Bremerella alba: one gene and its partners. Each later gene encodes a partner of the first gene's protein in a complex. Links are inferred from orthologs where the notes say so. Each region holds a gene or a part of one and is shown in the gene's direction. Other genes may lie near its edges.

Evidence for each region. Proteins that work in one complex are often made in the same cells at the same time.
Region 2: the proteins of accD (region 1) and accC are in contact, whole or in part, in a solved structure (PDB 8UXZ), measured with the Escherichia coli proteins. The link is inferred for Bremerella alba from one-to-one orthologs.
Region 3: the proteins of accD (region 1) and HOV93_RS14725 are in contact, whole or in part, in a solved structure (PDB 8UXZ), measured with the Escherichia coli proteins. The link is inferred for Bremerella alba from one-to-one orthologs.

What each region holds. Positions count from the first base shown.
Region 1 is NZ_JABRWO010000004.1:51,463-58,892, reverse strand. The notes cover bases 2,192-5,072. They hold accD (acetyl-CoA carboxylase, carboxyltransferase subunit beta), read left to right. Parts: upstream 2,192-3,145; coding sequence 3,146-4,000; downstream 4,001-5,072. Other genes in these bases: HOV93_RS07930 (serine/threonine protein kinase), read left to right, coding at 4,235-5,072; HOV93_RS07940 (histidine phosphatase family protein), read left to right, coding at 2,485-3,072; rpe (ribulose-phosphate 3-epimerase), read left to right, coding at 2,192-2,467. In the rest of the region: HOV93_RS07955 (sugar phosphate isomerase/epimerase family protein), read left to right, coding at 1-293; SMC-Scp complex subunit ScpB, read left to right, coding at 725-1,477; more of rpe, read left to right, coding at 1,772-2,191; more of HOV93_RS07930, read left to right, coding at 5,073-5,113; HOV93_RS07925 (small basic protein), read left to right, coding at 5,344-5,550; HOV93_RS07920 (DUF3891 family protein), read right to left, coding at 5,626-6,387; HOV93_RS07915 (hypothetical protein), read right to left, coding at 6,530-7,430.
Region 2 is NZ_JABRWO010000008.1:290,129-297,557, reverse strand. What follows is about bases 2,695-5,574. They hold accC (acetyl-CoA carboxylase biotin carboxylase subunit), read left to right. Parts: upstream 2,695-3,402; coding sequence 3,403-4,746; downstream 4,747-5,574. Other genes in these bases: HOV93_RS15455 (arylsulfatase B), read left to right, coding at 4,984-5,574; accB (acetyl-CoA carboxylase biotin carboxyl carrier protein), read left to right, coding at 2,844-3,353. In the rest of the region: HOV93_RS15485 (HAD family hydrolase), read left to right, coding at 1-84; HOV93_RS15480 (M24 family metallopeptidase), read left to right, coding at 209-1,315; HOV93_RS15475 (DJ-1/PfpI family protein), read left to right, coding at 1,387-2,112; HOV93_RS25880 (hypothetical protein), read right to left, coding at 2,167-2,556; more of HOV93_RS15455, read left to right, coding at 5,575-6,558; HOV93_RS15450 (LamG domain-containing protein), read left to right, coding at 6,663-7,429. UniProt on the Escherichia coli protein: This protein is a component of the acetyl coenzyme A carboxylase complex; first, biotin carboxylase catalyzes the carboxylation of the carrier protein and then the transcarboxylase transfers the carboxyl group to form malonyl-CoA.
Region 3 is NZ_JABRWO010000008.1:117,146-124,523, reverse strand. The notes cover bases 2,695-5,523. They hold HOV93_RS14725 (acetyl-CoA carboxylase carboxyltransferase subunit alpha), read left to right. Parts: upstream 2,695-3,527; coding sequence 3,528-4,520; downstream 4,521-5,523. Other genes in these bases: HOV93_RS14720 (phospholipase D family protein), read right to left, coding at 4,618-5,322; HOV93_RS14730 (serine/threonine protein kinase), read left to right, coding at 2,695-3,477. In the rest of the region: HOV93_RS14745 (aspartate-semialdehyde dehydrogenase), read left to right, coding at 1-382; tRNA pseudouridine(38-40) synthase TruA, read left to right, coding at 399-1,193; HOV93_RS14735 (glycosyltransferase family 4 protein), read left to right, coding at 1,201-2,394; more of HOV93_RS14730, read left to right, coding at 2,542-2,694; HOV93_RS14715 (CvpA family protein), read right to left, coding at 5,790-6,713; HOV93_RS14710 (metal-dependent hydrolase), read left to right, coding at 6,939-7,378. UniProt on the Escherichia coli protein: Component of the acetyl coenzyme A carboxylase (ACC) complex. First, biotin carboxylase catalyzes the carboxylation of biotin on its carrier protein (BCCP) and then the CO(2) group is transferred by the carboxyltransferase to acetyl-CoA to form malonyl-CoA.

The sequences.
Region 1 (7,430 bases):
AAGAAGGGGACATCGCCCAGGCCATTCGCGATTGTTCCGATGTGCTGACGCACGTGCACATCTCGGAAAACAACCGCGCCACGCCTGGTAGCGGGCACATCGATTTCGACACCAACTTCGACACGCTGAAGGAAGTCGGGTACGACGGTTGGATGGTCGTGGAAGCGTTCGGCCTGGCCCTGCCGGAAATTGCCGCCGCCACCAAAATTTGGCGGAAGATGTTCGACACCGAACTGCAACTAGCCAAAGACAGCCTGACGTTCATGAAGCAGGAAGTTGCCAAACGCTGGTAAGCACTGCGGAACAACTTGATGTCGATAGCTGGCCACGTACGCGTGGCCAGCTTTGTTTCGAAGAGGGATTCGCCACCGATTGCACGGATAAACTCTGCTGGGGAAGAAGTTTCGGGCTGTGGTTTTAGCGGGATAGGGGTGACCCAGAGATTCATCTCTGGGTCGGCGAAGCCGACAAGCGGATCATGGACAGAGTTGGAAGATGAGATCGGCATGCCACTTAATTCATGCCCAATGCCTTAGCCGCATGTGGCCTGTGGCGACTCAGAGATAAATCTCTGAGTCACCCGAAGCGTCGCTCAAGGGGCCCTGCTCTCCTCTTCTTATTCGTGGCCATCCGTGTAATCGGTGGTTCGTATACTTCTGCCCTCGGTGGCTAAAGCGTCCCCTTTCATCTTGGTTTCCATTGGTTTGCCCGATATAGTTCGGTTATGACCGACGATGAGGAACAATTCGATCTCTCTGCCATGTTCGCTGACGATGCCGACGACGGTGGGCTTTCGTTAGATCGTTTGTCAGAGACTTACGCCGAAGCTTTGGGCAATCGCCCGGTGCCGTTTCAGGAAGAGAAGCCACCCGAGGAGGAATCGGCGCCGGAGGATGAATCGACCGCCGAAGCCATTTCTCGCTTGGCCGATGAAGCGGAAGCAGACGATCCTTGCGAGGTTTCTCCGACGACCATCCTGGAAGCGATCTTGTTTGTAGGGCACGCGTCGAATGATAAGTTGACGGCTGAAAAAGCCGCCTCGGTGATGCGTGGCGTTCAGGCAGACGAAATCGACGACCTGGTCTCGCAGCTCAACCGCAAGTACGAAGCGGAAGGATGCCCCTACGCGATTACGGCCGTCGGCGGAACGTATCGTATGGCCCTTCGTGACGAGTTTCGCCCTTTGCGCGAGAAATTCTACGGCAAAGTCCGTGAGGCCAAGCTGTCTCAGCCGGCGATCGATGTCCTCTCGCTGGTGGCCTACAACCAAGGTTCCACACGCGAAGAAGTAGACGAAATGCGGAACAAACCGAGCGGGCCAATCCTTACGCAGTTGGTGCGCCGTCGGCTGCTTCGGGTGCAGCCAGATCCGGAAGAGAAGCGGGTCAAACGTTACACCACCACCGAACGCTTTTTGCAATTGTTCGGGCTAACCTCGCTCGATGATCTGCCCCAACCGCAATCGCTTGATGATTAAGACAGAAGCCGACCAGGTGCAGCCGTAAGTGTGGAAATCGAGATACGTGCTCGTTTTAAGAAGGTGTCTAGCGGAATTCGCGTTGCCGCAAGTCTTTTTGTTGTAGGTGCTTAGGGCGATGCTTGTGTTTGGCGGCTGACGAGCCGACATCTGCTTGGTACAATGCGACCCATCGAATTTGAGGGGTTCAAGTTGCCCCTAAACTCGCTTCCGCGATACTTAGTGAGTATCGTCCAATGAATACCAAAGTGGTTTTCCTCGGAAGTGATTCATCCCCCCGACGCAAGGTTTGGCATGTCCCGTCGTTCGCATCTCGCGCGACTTCGCCAACAGTCTCCGCTCATTCTGCCATCGGTGCTATCGTGTGACTTTAGCGATATGCGCGGTGAGGTAGAGCGACTGGAAGCTGCTGGCGTGCAAGCACTTCATTTGGACGTAATGGACGGAAATTTCGTCCCCAACATCACTTACGGAATGCCCATTGTGGCAGCGTTTCGTAAGTTGACACAACTTCCGCTCGACGTCCATTTGATGATTGAGAATCCAGAGCGTTATATCCGACAGTTCTATGAAGCAGGGGCGGATATTATCACTGTTCACGAGGAAGCAACTGGAATCGACACAGCCAAAGTCCTGCAAGAGATCAAGGATTTGGGTTGTGGGGCGGGGGTGACCATTAACCCCGATATCCCCGTCGAGCGAGTTCTTCCCTTTGTGGACACAGCCGACTTGATATTAATCATGAGTGTGAATGCAGGCTTTGGTGGCCAAGCGTTCAATCCTGTAGCGCTGGAAAAGCTTGAAGCTTTGCGAAAAGTCGGTCCTCCTGAGCTTCTGTTGGAAGTCGACGGAGGCGTGAACCTGGAAACGGTTCAGGCTTGCACCGAAGCCGGGGCTGATCTCCTGGTAATCGGGTCAGCGATTTTCAATCAATCGGATTACGGTGTAGCGATTGATCAACTCTATCGTTCCGCCCAAGTTTCGACCTAGTTGAGAACAGCTTAACCATGTTACGCATAGTGCTCGTCCGACCTGGGCAGACGGAATACGACTTTCAGGGTCGCATTCGTAGTCGTCTTGCCGTTCCTCTCACCGAAGAGGGGACACGCCAGGCATCGGAGATGGTTCAACAACTTCAGGCCTTGGCCGTCCAAGCCATTTACAGTGGCCCCTGTCAGGCATGTCAGCAGACTGCCGAGACCTTCGCCCATGTCCTGGGTAAGAAGATTAGGCATTTGGATTGTCTGGCGAACTTGAACGCCGGTCTTTGGCAAGGAAAGCTGATTACCGAGGTCAAGCAGAACCAGCCGACGGTCTACCGATTGTGGCAGGAAAACCCAGAGGCGGTCTGTCCCCCCCAAGGGGAGACCCTGGGCGAGGTGCGCTTGCGTGTCCAGAACGCACTAGACAAGATATGGAAAAAGCATCAAAAAGGTGACGGCAACGTGATTGTAGTCGCCCCAGAACCTCTGGCATCCATCATTCGCAGCGAGATCCTGCATACCGCCTTTGGCGATTTGTGGCAGGCCGAACGTCGATGTGGATGGTGGGAATTGATCCAGTATGAAAAAAACGCAGTCGTCTCCAAAGTCTAAGCCTGGCAAGAAGCAAGTGGCTGAAACGGGCGAAACTACTTCACCGACTACTCCCCTCGTCGAGGCATCGAACATGGCATCCGTCTCCTCGGAACTTGTTTCCCAAACCGAAGAATCTGGCAAGCCCAAGAAGCGTGGCGTGCCAGAAGGGCTGTGGCAACGCTGTCCCGGCTGTCAGGCCGTCATCTTCCGCAAGCAAGCCGAGCACCTGCTTGGCGTTTGTCCTGAGTGTGACTATCACTGGACGATTTCCGCTCAGCAGCGGATCGAACAGGTTCTCGATACCGGCACCTTCGAAGAGTGGGATACGAACCTCCATTCGCTCGATCCGTTGGAATTCAAGGACAAAAAGTCTTACGCCGACCGCCTGGTGGCCGAGCAGAAGCGAACCGGCCTGCGAGAAGCGGCGCTGACGGGCTGCGGGATGATTCGTGCGCGACGGGTCGCCATCGGTGTGACTGACAGTGCGTTCATTATGGGCAGCATGGGAAGCGTCGTTGGTGAAAAGCTGACCCGCCTCATCGAGCGAGCGACGGCTCAGGACTTGCCGTTGATCATCATCAGCGGTTCCGGAGGTGGTGCCCGGATGCACGAAGGCATTTTGTCGCTCATGCAGATGGCCAAGACCACCGCAGCCTTGGCTAAGTTCCACGAGACCGGCGGGCTGTTTATTTCCGTTTTGACCAATCCCACCATGGGTGGCGTGGCGGCCAGCTTCGCATCCTTAGGAGATTTGATCTTCGCTGAACCGAAAGCCCTGGTAGGCTTTGCCGGTCCGCGAACGATCAAAGCAACCATTCGCATCGATCTGCCGGAAGGGTTCCAGACCAGCGAGTTTTTGCTGGAGCATGGGTTTGTGGACCGGATCGTTCCGCGAAACAAGCTGAAGCTCGAAATCGCTCGGTCGATCGATTACTGCGGTAAATAGCCTCGGTTTGCCTTATACCCCAGCAACACGCTCGACGATGGATCGTCTTGTGCCACTTTGCATGCCAGCTTAAAGTGGGGGTTAGAGGCACCGGAACAGACAGGCTAAACCTACTCAAGCGACGTCGATTTTGGCGATTGATGCGCCAATTTTGTCGGACGAAATCCGTTCAGGGGCCTAAATTTGAAGTATCGTTTCAAGTTTGTTCCCTGATCGCGCGAGTCTCTTTTTCCGATGAGCCTGCTCAAGAAGTTTACGTCGCTGTTCTCTGGCCAGCCCAAGCTTGATATCGCCTCGCGATTCTCAATCTTGAGAGAAGCCGTCTCTGGGACGATGAGCGAGTTCTACAAGGTCCGCGAGCACTCGACCGGCCGAACCCTCGGGCTGAAGATTCTCGATCTGGAAAAGCAGCAGTTCTTCGATTCTCGCTTCCAAGGGCTGACGCGCCCCAAGGAAGGTGAAATTGCCATGTCTCTGACGCATCCGTGCATCGTACGGACGCTGGAACACGGCATGGTGACCTCTGGACAGCAGTACTTGCTTATGGAGTTTTTAGAGGGCAAAGGGCTCAATGCGCTGATTGTCGACCGCGATCCGATGCTGGAAGGGAAGCAGTTGGTGCTGTTGCGTCAAATGGCCGATGCGTTGGCTTGCGTTCACGAGTCTGGTTACATCCACCGCGACATCTGCCCCCGCAACTTCATCGCCTCTCCGGATTGCCGTTCGTGCAAACTCATCGACTTCGGGCTTACCTTGCCAGCTAAGCCACAGTTCATGGCCCCAGGCAATCGAACGGGAACTCCGAATTACATGGCCCCCGAGATTGTGCGGCGGCGCCCCACCGATCAGCGCGTTGATATCTTTTCGCTGGGTGTAACTGCATTTCGGCTTTTGGTTTACGAATTGCCATGGGTCAGCGTAGAAGGGACCGGCCGCGATGCCTTAAGCCACGATTCGGTCCCGCCAGGCAGCATTTTCGACCATCGCCCAAAGCTCAATCGCGAGTTAGGTGAGCTTGTCATGGCATGTATTGACCGTGATCCTCGTAACCGGCCGGAAACAACCCGGGATCTGCTCAATGCTCTGCAGAAAATCAAGCGACTAGACGCCTAGCCGGTTGGGCCCTTAGGCCCAGGGGCAAAAACCTAGATCCTTGATCCCCCTTCATTGTCGTGAATTGCTGTGGAAGTGGCCCAATAGGTGGGTGAGTTACGCCTTGACGCCCCTGCGGCCTCTGGTATCATGATGCGTTTCCACTCGATCCAAAATTGTCGCCTAGGCGATAGAATACCCGGCGGATTGCCCGTATTCCGCCTGATAACGCATAAATCAGGAGAGTTACCGTGACCATCGATAAGAGCCTAAAAGTGAAGCGGGGTGGTATTTCGACCCGCAGCGTGCTGAAGCGTAGCGAACGTATCGCTCAGATGAGGTCCAAAGGGGACTTCAACGAAGAGACCACTTCGCCCATCGGTCTGCCCAAGACCAAGGTCGTGAAGCTCGCGATGAAGAAGAAGAAGAAGGTCAAGGAAGAAGACGCGAAGAAGTAGTCGTCTTTCGCGACCACATGAATCAAGCAAAAGCCCTGGCGAACTCGTCAGGGCTTTTTGCGTTGCGCCGCCCCTCTACTTGGGTGCAAATTCCCACTCGATACGGCACCAGTCGTTCATTTCGACTAGCAGGTCATCTGTGTCGACATAGTCTCGATCGGGCACCAGATAGCCTCCTACGGCCACGTGGACGCGATCGACCGTCCAGGGCCAGGGAGATGTCAGGATGCTGCCGCTGGGCTGTGGATCGACCGTCAGCGGGACGTTGCCCGGTGTTTGCTCGAAGGTGTAAACCTCGTTGCGAGCATCCAGGCACATCCAAAGACTGAACCAGTCGAAGAAACGCAGTTGGGCCAGGGCCAGCTTCTCTTCCTCGTCGGTGCACTGTGGGTGACGCTTTTCCCAGTTATCTCGCCAGGTTTCGCACAGCTCTTCGTATTTGTGAATGAAGGTCTGGCCTGCTTTGCTTTCGGCCGACTCGCTGTGCTCGCGAAGGGTCATGAAGTGTTCGGCGATCAAGTATTGAGCGAACGGACTGATCCGCCCTGCCCACTCAATCGACTTCGTCCAGATGGCATGCGAGTCAGGGGCCGGGGAGTCGAGAAACGAAACGGGGCGTTTGGTTTTCGGGTCGATCGGGGGAGACTTGTCGACTGGTATCCAGCCATCGTCGTGATGAAAGATGGCCGGCCAGACTACCTCAGGGTGAACCAAAGGGGCGAACGGACCGTTGCCCCAGTGCGAAGCAAGATCGCCTGAGAGAGCTGCATGGACCGACTGTTGAATTAAAAACAGCTTCGGTTCATCGTCGGGCAACTTGTAGGGGCGGACAATCACGTTGGGGCCTTTCAGCAGACGAGGGGAGAGCGGTTCCTCTGGGTCCCTCTCTCCAGCAAACAGTGAAGAGGGGCCGGGAGCAAGATGCTACCATGCGAGGTCAAGCAACGCCCCTCATCATTGTACGCTCCGGTCACGCTGATTAGCGTTTTTCAACCGATTCAATTTTCGCTGAGACCAACTCTGGTTCCTCCGATTCCTCTTCTTTCGGGCTGGCCGCAATGGTCGGCTTGGACGCTTCCATCAAGCCGAATCCACTCATAAACGAGCGATCTGTTTGCCCGAACTTCTCGGCAAGGCTGGTCTCGAAGGTAAAGACGGTCGAATAGCGTCGACCGTTGTCGTCGGAGATCAAGTAATAGATCCAGGTGATCGGCATCTTGTTGGCCGTACCCACGGCGGTTATCCGAAGTTCACGCAAGCCCTGAGAGTTGACGGCCTCGGCGGCATCAATGATCTGGCCTAAGCGTTCGTTCAGGGCTTTCTTGACTTCCGCTTCGAAGCCTTCGAGCGTCATTTGCTCGCCTGCTTTCAGGTTTGTCAGGCGATTGACGTTTGCCTGGGCGATCAGTTCGCCATCGGCAACCATGCGAAAGACAGTTTGTTTAGTGGTCTCGCCCATCGCATGCCAGCGGCGGTCGTGCATCAGGCGAAAGCCGGCCTCTTTACCTTCAAAAGCCAGCATTTCGCTGCCCTCGTTGGCCTGGAGGTTCAGTTGGGCGAGTTTGGCGTCACTTAGCTGGTCGTTGGGCTGAGCGGCTTCCATCTGCGTGCGAACGATCGCCGTGACATCAAAGCCAGGCAGTGCATGGCCTATGCTGCGGTCTTCTTTGATCGATGCGGCAAACCAGGTGATTGCCTGATTTCTGGTGTCCAAATTCAGACGTCCCTTCAGTTCAATTTCTGTCGCAACCCCTTGAATGGCACCTGAGACCTTGCCTTCGAGTGCAATTTTCGCGACGCCAGACTTGTCCACTTCGGTGAGAGTAGCGACCACCTCATGGTTGTTGATCGCATCGATGCCTAGGGTTTGAGCGAGTGCC
Region 2 (7,429 bases), on another replicon or contig:
GAAGAACTCGAAGCCGCCAAGCCCGACCTCTTGCTTACCAATCTAGCGGATGCAGAAGCCGTAACGCGTTTTATCTTTGGCTAAGAAACGGTCAAAAACTCGGCCATCTGCGCTAGAATAAACATTCAGGATGCTTGCGAAAGCAGGTCCTTTTCCGAAAATCAGGTCTACGCATAACACCGTTGACTTCCCTTCTAAAGCAAAATCTATGGCCATCTCTCGCAGCAAATCGAATCCTCGTGTTACCAAGCTCCGTCGTCAACTGAAGCAATGTGGTGCCGATGCCCTGTTGGTCACCAACTTCAAAAACGTGACCTATCTGACAGGATTCACCGGCGACGACAGCTACCTATTGGTAACCGCCAAGGACGAGGTTCTGTTCAGCGACCCTCGCTACACCGAGCAGCTCGAACAGGAATGCCCTCATGTGAAGCTCGAAGTTCGCGAGCCCGGCACGTCCATCCTCGACTCGGTCGCGACGGCGGTCACTAAAGCCAAGATTGGCAAGCTTGGGATTGAAAGCTTGTCGATGACGGTTCAGCTATTCAACAAAGTGGTAGCCAAGCTTCCCAAAGTCGAGATTAAGCCACTCAATGGCCTCGTGGAAGACTTGCGCGAGATCAAAGACAAAGGGGAAATCGTCCAAATTCGCGAAGCCGTGTCTCTCGCGGAGAAAGCGTTTGCCGTCCTGAAAGCCGGTCTTCGCGGCGAGCAAACAGAGAAAGAACTCGAAGCGTTGATGACTTACGAGATTCAACGCAACGGTGGTCGTGGGACCAGCTTCACTCCGATCGTCGGCGTTGGTCCGCGGGCAGCCCGTCCGCACGGGACGCCTGGCATGGTCAAGATGGAAGAAGACAGCTTCGTATTGATCGACTGGGGCGCGGACTACCAGTTCTACAAAAGCGATCTGACACGGGTCCTCTTCTATGGCAAGGTCCCGGCGAAAATGCGCAAGATGTACGAGACTTGCCTGAAAGCCCAGCTGGCGGCCATCGACAAAATCAAGCCAGGCGTCATCATGTCCGACGTCGATAAAGCGGCGCGCAGCATCATTGCCAAAGCGGGCTGGGGAAAACAATTCGGCCACGGGCTAGGGCACGGCATCGGCCTAGATATCCATGAAGCACCACGGCTGAACTCGCTTAGCAATCGTCCCCTGGAGCCGGGCATGGTTGTCACCGTCGAACCAGGCATCTACTTCCCCGGCTTCGGCGGCGTACGGATAGAAGATGACATTCTGGTTACCAAGGACGGCCACGAAGTGCTGACGAGCGTGCCGAAGACGTTTGAGGAAGCGACGATCTCGATTTAGAGCCGTATATACTTCAATCGGCGGTGTTTATGGCAAGTGATACGGAGAATCTCGTGACGGACCCAACAAGTATGTCGAAAGAATTTCTTACGCCGGCTGACCAGTCGCTGCGAATAGGGGCGATCGTTTTTCCGGACATGGATCAGATCGACCTGACGGGGCCTTTTTCGGTGCTTGCCCGCCTCCCCAATAGTTCGATTCAACTTCTTTGGAAAACCCCAACGGTCGTTCAAGATCAGCTAGGACTTAAGCTCGTACCGGACGCCTCCTTCTCGGAAGCGGCTCCGATGGATGTGCTTTTGGTGCCTGGGGGTCCCGGGCAAGAGCAGTTGATGGAAGATGAAACCGTACTTAACTTCATCACCAAGCAAGCTCGCCAGGCGAAAATAACATTCTCTGTCTGCACCGGTTCGTTAATCTGTGGAGCAGCCGGACTGCTCAAAGGGCGTTCCGCGACGACACATTGGGCTTCACTCCATCTGCTGAAATATTTCGGCGCGCGGACCTCCCACGAGCGGGTCGTTATCGATGGCAATCTGGTAAGTGCGGCCGGTCTCACGTCAGGGATTGATGGCGCTCTTCGTGTGGCTGCCTTACTTCGTGGAGAGGAAGTCGCCAAAGGGATTGAACTTGCGATTCAATATGCCCCCGACCCTCCGTTCGGGGTTGGTTCCCCGGAACTCGCGGATGATGAACTACTTAGCCGAGTAACGGCCGAGACATCCCAGCTTACGGAAAAACGTCTGCAAACGGCGAAACGCTTGGCGGCCAAATTTAAGATTTCGACAACCGAATGACAGACTCATCTTTCAAACGGCTGGTAGCAATCATTCATCCGAGCGATGGCGGGACTACCGCTTTCGCCTCAAAAGGGCATAGTGGCATCTAAAGCCTTTCCCATAGGGAAACCCATCTGGTCGTGGGTAACCGACATGCCCTTGCAGGTGCTCTAGCTGATCGCCGACCCAGCGAACGATGCCGCGATGCTCTCTGCCGTGGTGCTCTCCATACTCGATCAATTGATCGAGAAGCGAGTACTGGACACCCCGTCGGATATCGAAACGCCCTTGCTCCAGGCAAATATCGCCATCGAATGCCCTATAGCAGTAGCCTTCAAACTCGATCCGCGGTTTTCTGAACCAGGGAACATAGAAAGGAACTTTATGCCCATCGTTGCCAAAGTTGACGCAAACCCATTCCCCTTGCAGGTCTTCGAGCGTCGGACCTTGAAAATCACTCATGGCCGGCAATCAATTTGGTGTAATCGGCTATTCAAGCGTTCACGAAGGTAGTGTTCACGTAAAAATCTGACCGAGTCAAAGGGAAATTGCCTGTTCAGGTGGGTGAACCGGCCCAATTTGTCCCGCAAAGGGCGCTAATTGTCCCTTATGCTGAAGATGCCTGTCAAATCTTCTCCCGGTGGGTACCCATCTGGACGACACCTACCGTTATCCCTTACGCTGTAAAGCTTTGCCAAAATACAATTCGACCATATTCCCCTAGCGGATGATCCCGTGGGAGAGAACGAATGTCCGATTCCAAATCGACTTCTAGCAAAGTTTTCAACGTCGAGACGGTTCGCTCGCTCGTTGAACTGATGAAGCAGCACGACCTGAGCGAACTCGATCTTCGCGAAGGCGACCAGAAAATCTCGCTCAAGCGAGGTGGTCAGCCTCCGATTTATGCCGCTCCGGCACCGATGCACGCCGCACCGATGCCCGTTGCGCAAGCACCCGCGGGTTCCCCAGGCCAAGTAGCCTCAGGTGGTAGCGAGGCCCCAGCGGCTGACTCTCACCTGGTTGCCATCAAGAGCCCGATGGTGGGTACCTATTACTCGAAGCCCAAGCCAGATGCCGATTCGTTTGCCCGCGTAGGCGATCACATCTCGGATGATTCCGTTGTCTGCATCATCGAAGCGATGAAAGTGTTCAACGAGATCAAAGCCGAAATGTCCGGCAAGATCGTCAAGGTTCTCGTCAAGGACGAAGAACCGGTCGAATACGGGCAGCCAATGTTCATGGTTGATCCACAGGGCTAATTCGTTCCTCATCTAGCCTCGCGTCCAAGCAGCGAGGAACCAAGACGTCATGTACAACCGCATTCTGATCGCCAACCGGGGCGAGATCGCCCTTCGTATCATTCGTGCCTGTAAAGAACTAGGCATTGAAACGGTCGCTATTTTCAGCGAAGCCGACCGTGACGCTGCCTATTTGAAACTGGCCGACGAAGCTTATTGCGTTGGTCCCGCTAAGAGTGCCCAAAGCTACTTGAAGATCGATCGCGTTATCAGCGCCGCTGAAGTCGGCAACGTCGAAGCGATTCACCCTGGCTATGGCTTCCTGGCAGAAAATGCCGAGTTCAATGACATCTGTCGCAGTTGTAACATCGACTTCATCGGCCCCACGCCCGAAGCGATGTCAAAGCTGGGCGATAAAAATACGGCTCGCACCATGGCACGCGAGGCAAACGTGCCGGTCGTGCCAGGTTCGGCTGGTCTGATCGAAGGCGAAGACGAGGCCTTAAAGATCGCCCACGAGATCGGCTTCCCGGTTCTCATCAAAGCGACCGCCGGTGGTGGTGGCCGCGGCATGCGTGTGGCAGCCAATGATTTGGTGCTGAAAAATGCCCTCAATCAGGCTCAAACCGAAGCCGGAGCCGCATTCGGCAACGCAGGCGTGTACATCGAAAAATACGTCGAACATCCGCGACACGTCGAGGTTCAGGTAATCGCTGACCATCACGGCAATGCGGTCCACCTGTACGAGCGTGAATGCAGTACTCAGCGTCGGCACCAGAAGCTGATTGAAGAAAGCCCCGCACCGAACCTCTCGCAGAAGACACGCGACGAAATCTGCGCGGCCGCCGTGCGGATGATCAAAGCAGCCGATTACCAGAATGCCGGGACTGTCGAGTTTATCGTCGATAAGGACGAGAACTTCTACTTCATCGAAGTGAACGCCCGAATTCAAGTCGAGCACTGCGTCACCGAGATGGTCACCGGTATCGACCTGATCCAAGCTCAAATCCGAGTTGCCTGTGGCGAACCGCTCCCTTGGAAACAAGAGGACATCAAGCTGCAAGGCGCGGCGATCGAATGCCGAATCAATGCCGAAGACGCCGACAAAAACTTCATGCCATGCCCAGGTAAGATCAATCAGTTGATCGTCCCCGGCGGCCCCGGCGTCCGTTTCGACTCGCACGTCTACAGCGGCTACGTTGTGCCTCCGCATTACGATTCGATGATCGGCAAGTTGCTCGTGCATCGCAACACGCGTGAGGAAGCGATTCGCTGCATGCTACGGGCACTCGATGAACTCCGCACCGACGGAATTACAACCACCGCCAACTTCCACAAGAAGGTCCTCAACCATTCTGCGTTTGCGGAAGGGAAGATCGACACCACGTTTGTGGAACGAACCTGGTTTTCTTAACAAAGCCAACGCGCGGCTTGTATTGGCAAGTCGCGTTACCGGGCAGGCCTCTTTTCGCCTGCCCTTGCAACAATTGCCGTCGTTTTTCTACCAAATCGGCAATTGGGTGTAACGCACGCTTCCATTCGCGGTAATTCTCCATTGCACTGTGAGTTTTGTCTTCAATTTCGCACTGAACTTGCGAAAATGAGCGTCTCGCTGATCCCCATCTCATCTAGTCGAGCTATGGTGTTGTTCATGATCCCTCGTCTGCTTTTCTTGCTGTTTGCCGCTTTGTCCTTGCTACTGAATGCGAACACGACCTTCGCCGATACCCCAGGCAGCCGGCCTAATATTGTTTTCGTGCTGGCCGACGATATGGGCTGGAATCAACCGGGCTTCAATCAGCCGGAAGAAACATCGCTCACGCCTAACATGGACAAGCTGGCGAACGAAGGGATGCGGCTCAACGAGTTCTACACGCATAGCGTCTGTGCCCCGACCCGCTCGGCATTTCTTACCGGTCGATATGCCTTCCGAACTTGGAGCGACTGGCGGACCGAAGACTTCGGCAAGCCAAGTTATCTCGCCAAGCTGGGCTTAGAGCTTGCCCACACCAAAAGCGGAGAACCAACCCGGCGTATCCATGCCCTTGATACCAACGAGCGTACCGTCGCCGAGGCATTGAACGACGCTGGCTACTTCACGGCCCTGCTGGGCAAGTGGCACCTCGGCGAGTGGCTACCCGAACATTTGCCGATGGGGCAAGGCTTTGACTATCAGTACGGTCACTATGCCTGGGGCATCGACTATTACACCAAAACGATTGTGCACAACGCGCCGGCCCGCTATGCCGTCTATGACTGGCACCGCAATCAGCAACCCATCAACGAAGAAGGCTATGCCACCGATTTGATCGCGGATGAAACGGTACGCCTCATTGAGTCTCGCCAGGGCAACGACGAACCGTTCTTCATGTACGTCGCGTTCAATGCGGTCCATGGCCCGTTGAATCCGCCTCCTGGTTTTCAGGGAGACCCGAATGACCCGCTTGCCATTCGTGATGCGATGCTGAAAAGTCTCGATCAAGCAGTAGGTCGCATTGAACAGGCCATTGATAAGAACGGTTTCAAGGAGAACACGCTCTTCATCTTTGCCAACGATAATGGCCCTGTGCTGGAAGAACTGAGCACGCCGTTTCGCGGTACTAAGAACACGACCTTCGAAGGAGGCGTTCGTCAGCCGTGCGTGATTCGCTGGCCTGGCCATGTTGCCCCCGGCACCACCCAAGATGGTCTGGTTTTCATCGCCGACTTTTTTCCGACGTTCATCACCCTGGCCGGCGGTAACCACAAGCAAGAGAGGCCTATCGACGGGCTGGACATGACCGAGACGTTTTTCTCTGGCGAGAAGAGCCCTCGCAACGAGATCATTTACGATGTCGCTGGCAGCGTCCGGCTACCAACGATTCGCCGTGGCGACTTTAAGTTGATGGGGGACATGCTATTCAACATTGCAGAAGATCCGTCAGAACAAACCGACATCGCGATCAAGCACCCACGACTGGTGGCCGAGCTTAGCGAACGCCTGGACGTGGTCGGCAAAGAACGTCCGCCATTGGGCGACAAGCCGCTGCTGATGGATCCGCCGCTGCCGTACGTTTACGGGGCCGAAGAGCAAGCGGACGTCCCTCAGTGGCTGATCGAGAAGGTCGAAGCCGTCCGTGCGACGCAGCCTAAAGACTGGGCCCCAGGCGAAACCCCGTGGCCTAAAGCCCCGCAAGGAGCCGAAGCGAGCAAGATGGATGGCCTACGGGACGAAATCGTGAAGTAAGCGGGAATTCAAGCGACAGACAGGTTACAATCTCCTACTAACGACGTAACCTGCCACCCGACTTCATTCCCCATTTTGGCCTACTTGAAACGATGCTGTATCGCTTGTTCTTTCTTGTCGCGTTCTTTGGTTTCGCTTCCATTGCCTCCGCTCAGGAGGTCTCACCCTCGGTGGTAGACCGACCGGGCCTGGTTTGCTTCTGGGACTTTCAGAAGCAAACTGCCGATGGCTACGCCAGCAGCGGGCCCCATTCTTACGTTCTGAAACCTCAGAATGGCCCCATCGAACAGTCCGAAGACGGTATCTTCGGCACGAGCCTGAAGATTCGCCAAGGACAATGGCTGCTACTACCGCGGGAAGATTGCCCAGCATTGAACTTTCGCGGCAAAGACGAAGTCACGATCATCGCCTGGATTCAGCGCGAGAGCGACGCCAACTGGCAGTACATCGCCGGCATGTGGAACGAACGCGACGCAAAGCGGCAGTATGCTTTGTTTACCTGTGCTGGCAGTCAAACCAATTTTGAAACGATGGATCGCATTCCTGCCAAACATCAAACGCACGGCTACGCATCGGACGTGGGCGGGGCGACCCCCGGCAAGCCTTTTTGCTTCTCGTACGCTTCTGGCCAGACCAAGCTTCCCAAACGGCAGTGGACCATGATCGCTTACACCTACGATCACGAGTTCCTCCGCGTCTACGTCAACGGCAAACTCGACGAGCACCCAGGCCACAACCCGTTTCCCTGGAACAAGCCGATCTTCGAGGGCGGCAAGGACGGAGCCGATTTCACCGTGGCTCGCCAGTGCCTGCCCAATTGGCCCCACTATCCCCAGGCCGAGAAACCAATGCTCAAACAAGGCTTCGGCGG
Region 3 (7,378 bases), on another replicon or contig:
GAAGATGGTGCACGAAACGCAGAAGATCTTCGGCGATGATTCGATCAAGGTCTGTCCGACCTGCGTTCGCGTGCCGGTGACCAACTGCCACAGCGAAACGATCATGGTCGAAACCGAACGTCCGATCTCGCCCGCCGAAGCGCGAGAATTGTTCGAGAAGACCGACGGCATCACCGTTATCGATAATCTCGGGGCAGGGGAGTACCCCATGCCGAAGGACTGCACCAACAAGAACGATGTCTTCATCGGTCGTATCCGTAAGGACCTTTCCTGCGAAAACGGTCTGACGTTCTGGTGTGTGAGCGATAACCTGCGAAAGGGTGCCGCGACCAACGCCGTGCAGATTGCCGAACTACTCGTTCGCAGTCAGGCCGCCGTCTAAGCTAGGCGCGCGTGCCATGAATTCTACCGAGCATGCAGCGGCCCGTTCTCCCGGCCGCTGCATTAAGTTGACCGTTGCCTACGACGGCACCAACTATCAAGGCTGGCAGCGTCAGGCCACCGGTCCCACGATTCAATCGGCGCTCGAAGCGGCCATCAACTGCATCGCGCAAGACGACGTCCACGTTTCCGGCAGCGGGCGAACCGATTCCGGCGTGCACGCCTGGGGACAGGTCGCCAGCTTTCATACGAAGTCGAAGATGCCAGCAGACGTCTTCCGCAAAGCACTCAATGCCACGCTCCCGCACGATATCGTTGTGCGGCACGCGTGCGATGTGCCGATCACCTTTCGACCGATCAACGATGCCATCTCGAAACGGTACCGCTACGTCCTGCAGCCAGGCCGCATCAACGATCCGTTCTCGCTCAAGCATGCCTGGTTTGTCAAACGTATCCTTGATGTCCCCTCGATGCAGGCCGCCGCCCAGGCATTGATCGGCGAGCACGACTTCGCCACGTTCCAATCCACCGGCTCGCCGCGTCAATCGACCGTACGCACGATGCTCGATGCCACCGTGACGGTGCACGACGCCGACGAACGCGCGAAGATCTTCATCGAAGTCGAAGCCACTGGATTCTTGTACAACATGGTCCGCATTATCGCCGGCACGCTGGTCGACATAGGGCAGGGGAGGCGCACCGCCGATTCCATGGCCGAAATCATCGCCTCGTGCGATCGGTCTCAAGCCGGCATGACGGCTCCGGCGCATGGACTATACTTGCTTCAGGTCCATTACCCTCCGCACCACTGAATCTTTCTTGAAAGCCAATCATCCCATGCGTGTTGCTCATGTGATTACCCGAATGATCATTGGCGGCGCGCAAGAGAACACGCTTTACAACTGCTTGGATCTGGTTCAAGAGTTTGGTGACGACGTTCTGCTGATTACCGGACCGAGCGAAGGCCCCGAAGGTAACCTGCTGCAGCAAGCCCACGCCCAAGGGGTGCCGGTGCAAACATTGCCTAACCTCGTGCGGAACATTCATCCGGTCACCGACTGCCGAGGCTATCAGGAAGTCAAAGCGGCCATCAAAAAGTTTCAGCCTGAAGTGGTGCACACGCATAGCGCGAAGGGGGGCATGCTCGGGCGCAGGGCCGCCACGGCGTTAAAGGTACCGGCCATCATTCACACCGTGCACGGCGCTCCGTTTCATCCCTATCAATCGACGCTCGCGCGGAAGTTCTTCATTGCCTGCGAGCGCTACGCATCTAGCCAGTGTCACCAACTGGTCAGCGTGGCCGATGCGATGACCGATCTCTTAGTCGAAGCCAAAGTCGCGCCGCGCGAAAAGTTCGTCACCGTCTACAGCGGCATGGAAGTCGAACCCTTTCTAGAGAGCAGGGGACTGCGCGAGCCAACTCGCCAGCAACTCGGCATTCAGCCCGGCGATGTGGTGATCGGCAAGATTGCTCGGCTGTTTCATCTGAAAGGGCACGAGTATGTAATTCAGGCGGCAAAAGAAGTCGTCGCTAAGTGCCCGCAGGCCAAGTTTCTTTTCGTAGGAGATGGAATTCTGCGCGAGAAGTTTGAGGGAATGATTGCCGAGGCAGGGCTGACCGATCACTTCATTCTCGTCGGCCTGGTACCCCCGAGTGACATCCCGAAGTATATCTCGGCGATGGATGTTCTCGTGCATACCAGCCTGCGCGAAGGGCTGGCCCGCGCACTTCCGCAAGCGCTTTTAAGTGGCAAGCCGGCCGTCAGTTTCGATATCGACGGGGCACGCGAGGTGGTGTCCACCATGGAGACCGGTTTCTTGCTTCCGCCAGGGGATACGGCCCAATTAACGTCCGCGCTAATCCAACTGTGCGACGATCCTGAACTCCGCGAAAAGCTGGGAGAAGAAGGGCGACAGCGGTGCAGTCAGGTCTTTCCGCACCAGGTAATGACCCGCAGACTGCGCGAAATCTATCAGGAAGTGCTTCGCCGAAATGGATGTGAAGTAGTCTAACCCTGGAAAACCATTGTGGTTACGGTAGATGTGCCGGTAGTTCGCTCTTTTGAAACTCCTTTGATTAGGGTAAGATTAAGACGTCTGTCGATCCGATAGACTTTCGGGACAAATAGGGGCAAATCCTCCTCACGGATAATCTCATCGGTGTCTACCGCAGGAAGAAACTATATCGGTCCGTACCGCTTGATACGCATGCTGCGCGCCAGTAAGACGTGCCAGGTATGGGAAGCGATCCATGACTTGGACAATCGCCGGGTCGTCATCAAAACACTTCGCGAGAACTACATTCGCGACAAGGACGAGATCAACTCGCTGAAGCACGAGTTCACCGTCGCCGGCAAGTTCGATCATCCTTTGGTCATTCATGTCTACGAGTTCGACAACTTCCGCGGTGTCGCCTATCTCGTCCTGGAATTCGCCATCTCGCGCAACATGAAGATGGCCATTCGCGAAGGCGTAGAAGAGCTCGCCTACTGGACACCCAAGATCATCGAAGAGGGAGCCAGAGGCCTCGGCTACATGCACGAGCAAGGCTGGGTTCACTGCGACGTGAAGCCAGACAATTATCTGCTCGACACCGAAGGCAACGTTAAGCTCATCGACTTTTCGATCGCGCAGAAAAAGAAGAGCGGCCTCGGCAAGCTCTTTGGCGGATCGAAAGTCAAAGGCAACGTCCAAGGTACCCGCAGTTATATGTCACCAGAACAGATACGTGGTGCAGCATTAGATGACCGCGCCGATATCTATAGTTTTGGCTGTACGATCTTTGAATTGATCAGTGGCAAGTTGCCCTATACGGCTACCAGTCCCGATCACCTACTCGATAAACATTTGCGTGCCGGTATTCCGTCGCTGCAAGCTGCCAGCGAGAACGTCACGTCAGATTTTTCTTCGCTGGTCGAACGCTTGATGGCGAAGGATCCCAAAAAGCGGCCCGACACGATGACCGATGTCGTGCGACTGTTGAAGAGCACCAAGATTTACAATATTCCACCCCGTAAGCCAGCCGCACTCGTTGAACGAGAAAAAGCGGCCGCGGCCAGCGGTGACGATTCCACCTCGGCGTCTGGCGATTCCTAGTTTCGCCAAGCGTTCTATCCCATTAATTGCCTGGAGCACTGAAAGCTTTCATGAGCACCTCGATCTATCTCGACTTCGAACAGCCGATTGAAACCCTCGAGAACAAACTGAAACAGCTTGAAGCCGAGAAAAGCGACACACCGGAACACCACGACGAGATCCGCCGCGTCCGCAAGCAACTCACCGATACGATGCGCGAGATCTACGCCGATCTCTCGCCATGGCAAACCGTGGAAGTTGCCCGTCACCAAAAGCGGCCTCAGTCGGCCGACTACCTGAACCTGGTCTTCGACGAGTTCGTCGAGCTGCACGGCGACCGCAAGTTTGGTGACGACCGCGCACTGCGAACCGGCTTCGCCAAACTCGACAAGCACAAGGTGATGTTCCTCGGGCACTTCAAAGGACGCGACCTGAAGGAACGCAGCGAGTGCTACTTCGGCTGTGCCAATCCTGAAGGCTACCGCAAGGCGATCGAAAAGATGGAGCTCGCCGAGAAGTACAACCTGCCGGTCATCGCGTTCATCGACACGCCGGGCGCCTACCCAGGCATCGGCGCCGAAGAACGCGGCCAGGCCATGGCGATCGCCGATTCGATGTTCGCCATGTCGCGTCTGAAGACGCCAATCATCTCGGTCGTCATCGGCGAAGGTGGCTCTGGCGGCGCACTAGGCATCGGCGTCGCCGATCGCACGGCCATGCTTCAGCATGCTTACTACTCGGTGATCAGCCCCGAAGGTTGTGCCGGCATCCTGTGGAAGAGCCACGAGTTCAAAGCCAAAGCTGCCGAGGCCCTGAAGTTCACCTCGAAGTATCTTCCCAAGTTCGGAATCGTCGACGACGTGATCGAAGAGCCACTCGGCGGAGCCCACCGAGACCATCATCAAATGGCAGCTCGCCTGAAGATGTATCTCGTCAAAACGGTCAACGAACTGATCGCCAAACCAACCGACCAACTGGTCGAAGATCGCTACGGCAAGTTCCGCCAAATGGGCATGTTCCTGGAACGCGAAACAGAAACCGCTCAAGCCGAACCGGCGAGCTAAATCGAAGCCAACTTGGCAACGAAATTCATCACCAAATCAAGCCGTCGCCAGTCAATCTCGCGGCGGCTTTTTCGTTTCGAAAGACTATGTTCATTTTTTAGTCGAGCGATACATTTTGAGGCCAAGTGATGTAGTCGCCAAAACGTTTGCTGTTCTTCACCTCGCCACCTTTTTGTTTGCCGAGATCAGTTAGCTCCCAATTGTTATCATTTCGTGCGATCCAACCTTTCTCTTGCAATTCGGAAAACAGAGCTTTGGAAGGTCGCTTTAATTGCTTAGCGAGTTGGCTTGTCGAGATCTGTTTCGCGAGAGAGTTCGCCTCGGCTATCGGATCGTCCTCGACAACTTCTGCTTCGATTAGCTCAACACTGATTTTGACTTGATCACTAATGCGGATCAGTCGCTGGGCCTCATCGTAAGTGTCTTTGAAAAGCTCTGGGTCGTCATCTCGATTGAACACGATTCCCATTTCATTGTTGTTGACTTGAGAGAACTCGTAGATGTTCATCGAAGTGATGATAGCTTCCGATTCGTTCAGGTAGCATTTTGCATGAAGGTTCTTACAAAAGCTGCAGCGAACAAAGGTCAACGACTCCAACCATGCAGACTCCCTGGGATGGAGATCGTTTTTCCCATACACGAGTCGAATATCGATTTTTAATCTGTCGAGATCTTCAATTAGCTCACGGATCTTATCGCTGAGCCGAAGGTACGGACTGATGATCACCAAGCGTTCTTTTGTCGACTTGATGAGCTGTTCTAAGTGGTACGTGATACCGGAAGTGTTTAAGAATTTAGCCATGGCATGAACTAAGGAAATGTTTCGTTAGTGGGAACAGAGCCCACGAGTTTACCAGAGTTGAACGGGCCAGTCTCGAAGTGGATTCTGTAGTTGTTATCGAAGCCAACTTGGCAACGAAATTCATCACCCAATCAAGCTGTCGTCAGGCAATCTCGCGGCGGCTTTTTCGTTTCGAAATGGAACGCGCCAAGAGACGCTTTCCGATGGCGTTTGGACCTGGGAGTCGGCCGTCGATCTTCGCGGCGACGAGAAGCGATCCTGAGAGACGATCTTCGCAGCGATGGCAACGAAGTTCATGAGAGAGTAGGGCCTGATCAGACGAAGGAGACGGATAACCCAGTCTCCATAGAACCCCCACTGCAACGTCCGATAATGTTTGTTATGTGCGGTTCGAGGCCTATTTTTACCGGGTTTTGTGTATTTCCCGGTTTTGGACCGCTTCTGCCCTGACGTTGCCAGTTCGGCTCTTAGTACCGTGGCTGCGTTGGGTAATATGGCTGGCCGTTCTGCATCGGAGCCGGTGCTTGTTGTGGCGGCTGCGAGTACTGCGGATAGTAGCTGCCGCCCTGCTGCTGCGGCGCCGGAATGTTCATCTGCGGTGGATAATATCCTGGCTGTTGCGGCGGCTGAGCCTGGCCGGAATACTGCTGCCAATTCGACTGAGCATTTTGTGGATTATCGATCGTCTGATTCACGAAATTCTGGAACTGCCCTGTTTGCTCTTGGACCTGATTCTGAATGTTATTTTGAATCCGATCCTGCACGTTATTCTGGAAGTTCTGGAACTCGCTCTGGAGGTTGAAATTGGCTGGGTCGATCGCCACGCCATCACCACCACTGGTACCGGCTCCGGTGTCGGCGAACCACTCGGGATTCTGTCCGTCGATGCGTTGGTTGTAGCGTTCAATGAATGGCCCCACGACCTCGTTCACTTCGGCCGGCATCACGCCTTGCAGATTGTCGATCACCTTGGTGATGTAGAAACCAGACTTCGACTGAACGATTTGCTGGCGGCTATCATCCTTGGTCAATGCCACGGCGAACATCGTCACGATGATGCACAGCAGCACTCCTTTGGCGAGCCCCAGTCCGGCACCGACCTGGCGATCCCAACTCTTGAGTTCAAAGCTCTTCAGCGTCTTGTTGACCATTGAGAAGATGACCCAGATGACCAACGAAGTCGTCATGTACAAACCCAGCATCGCGGCCTGGTTTCCCCATGGTGGCTGAAGCCCCAGCGCGTTGGCGACCGGCTCGCGAAGTTGCATCGAGATAAAGTAGCTGGCCACGAGCGAAGCAAACGAAGCAATTTGCCAGACCATGCCTTTGTACAGACCCCACAGGATTGCTCCTCCGAGGATTGCCAGCATGAGAAAATCGTATGCAACCATTGTTCGCTATCCATAGCTCCAAAAAAACTTCGCCCCAGAAGTCGCACGAGTATACGAACGTTACGTGGAAATCCGAAGGTCAGTTTCTCATGCTGCTAGCGGGCGTTGAAAAGATGCTCTGGAAACTAAACGTATCCTTCCGGTACAAGTGCCGAACTAACGACCTATCGCGCGCCGATGCACTGGCAGGGGGGCGCACTAAAAGTTTTTTGAGGCAGGGGATCCATGGCCGATTTCAATACGCACATTTCGACCAGCACGGCAGTCGGCGTTGGCGTTGGCTTCGCAGGCTACTTTCTACTCGATACGCCTGAGCCGAATCGGATCATCTCGTGCATGCTCGGTGCAGGCCTATGCAGCCTGGCTGGTATTTTGCCAGACTTAGACTCCGGCTCTGGTCGACCCCTTCGCGAAACAAGCAACGTCTTAGCAGCCGTCGTGCCCATGCTGATGGTCGATCGTTGGCAACACATGGGGCTCAGCGCCGAAGCGATCGCGTTGGCCGGTGCGTTGGTCTATATCACCATCCGTTTCGGCGTGGCCGAGATCTTCAAACGCTACACCGTGCATCGCGGCATGTGGCACAGTATTCCGGCGGCCATTTCGTGTGGTCTATTGGCATTCATCGTGGTCTCTGGCGAAAACCTCGACGTTCGCATCTTCAA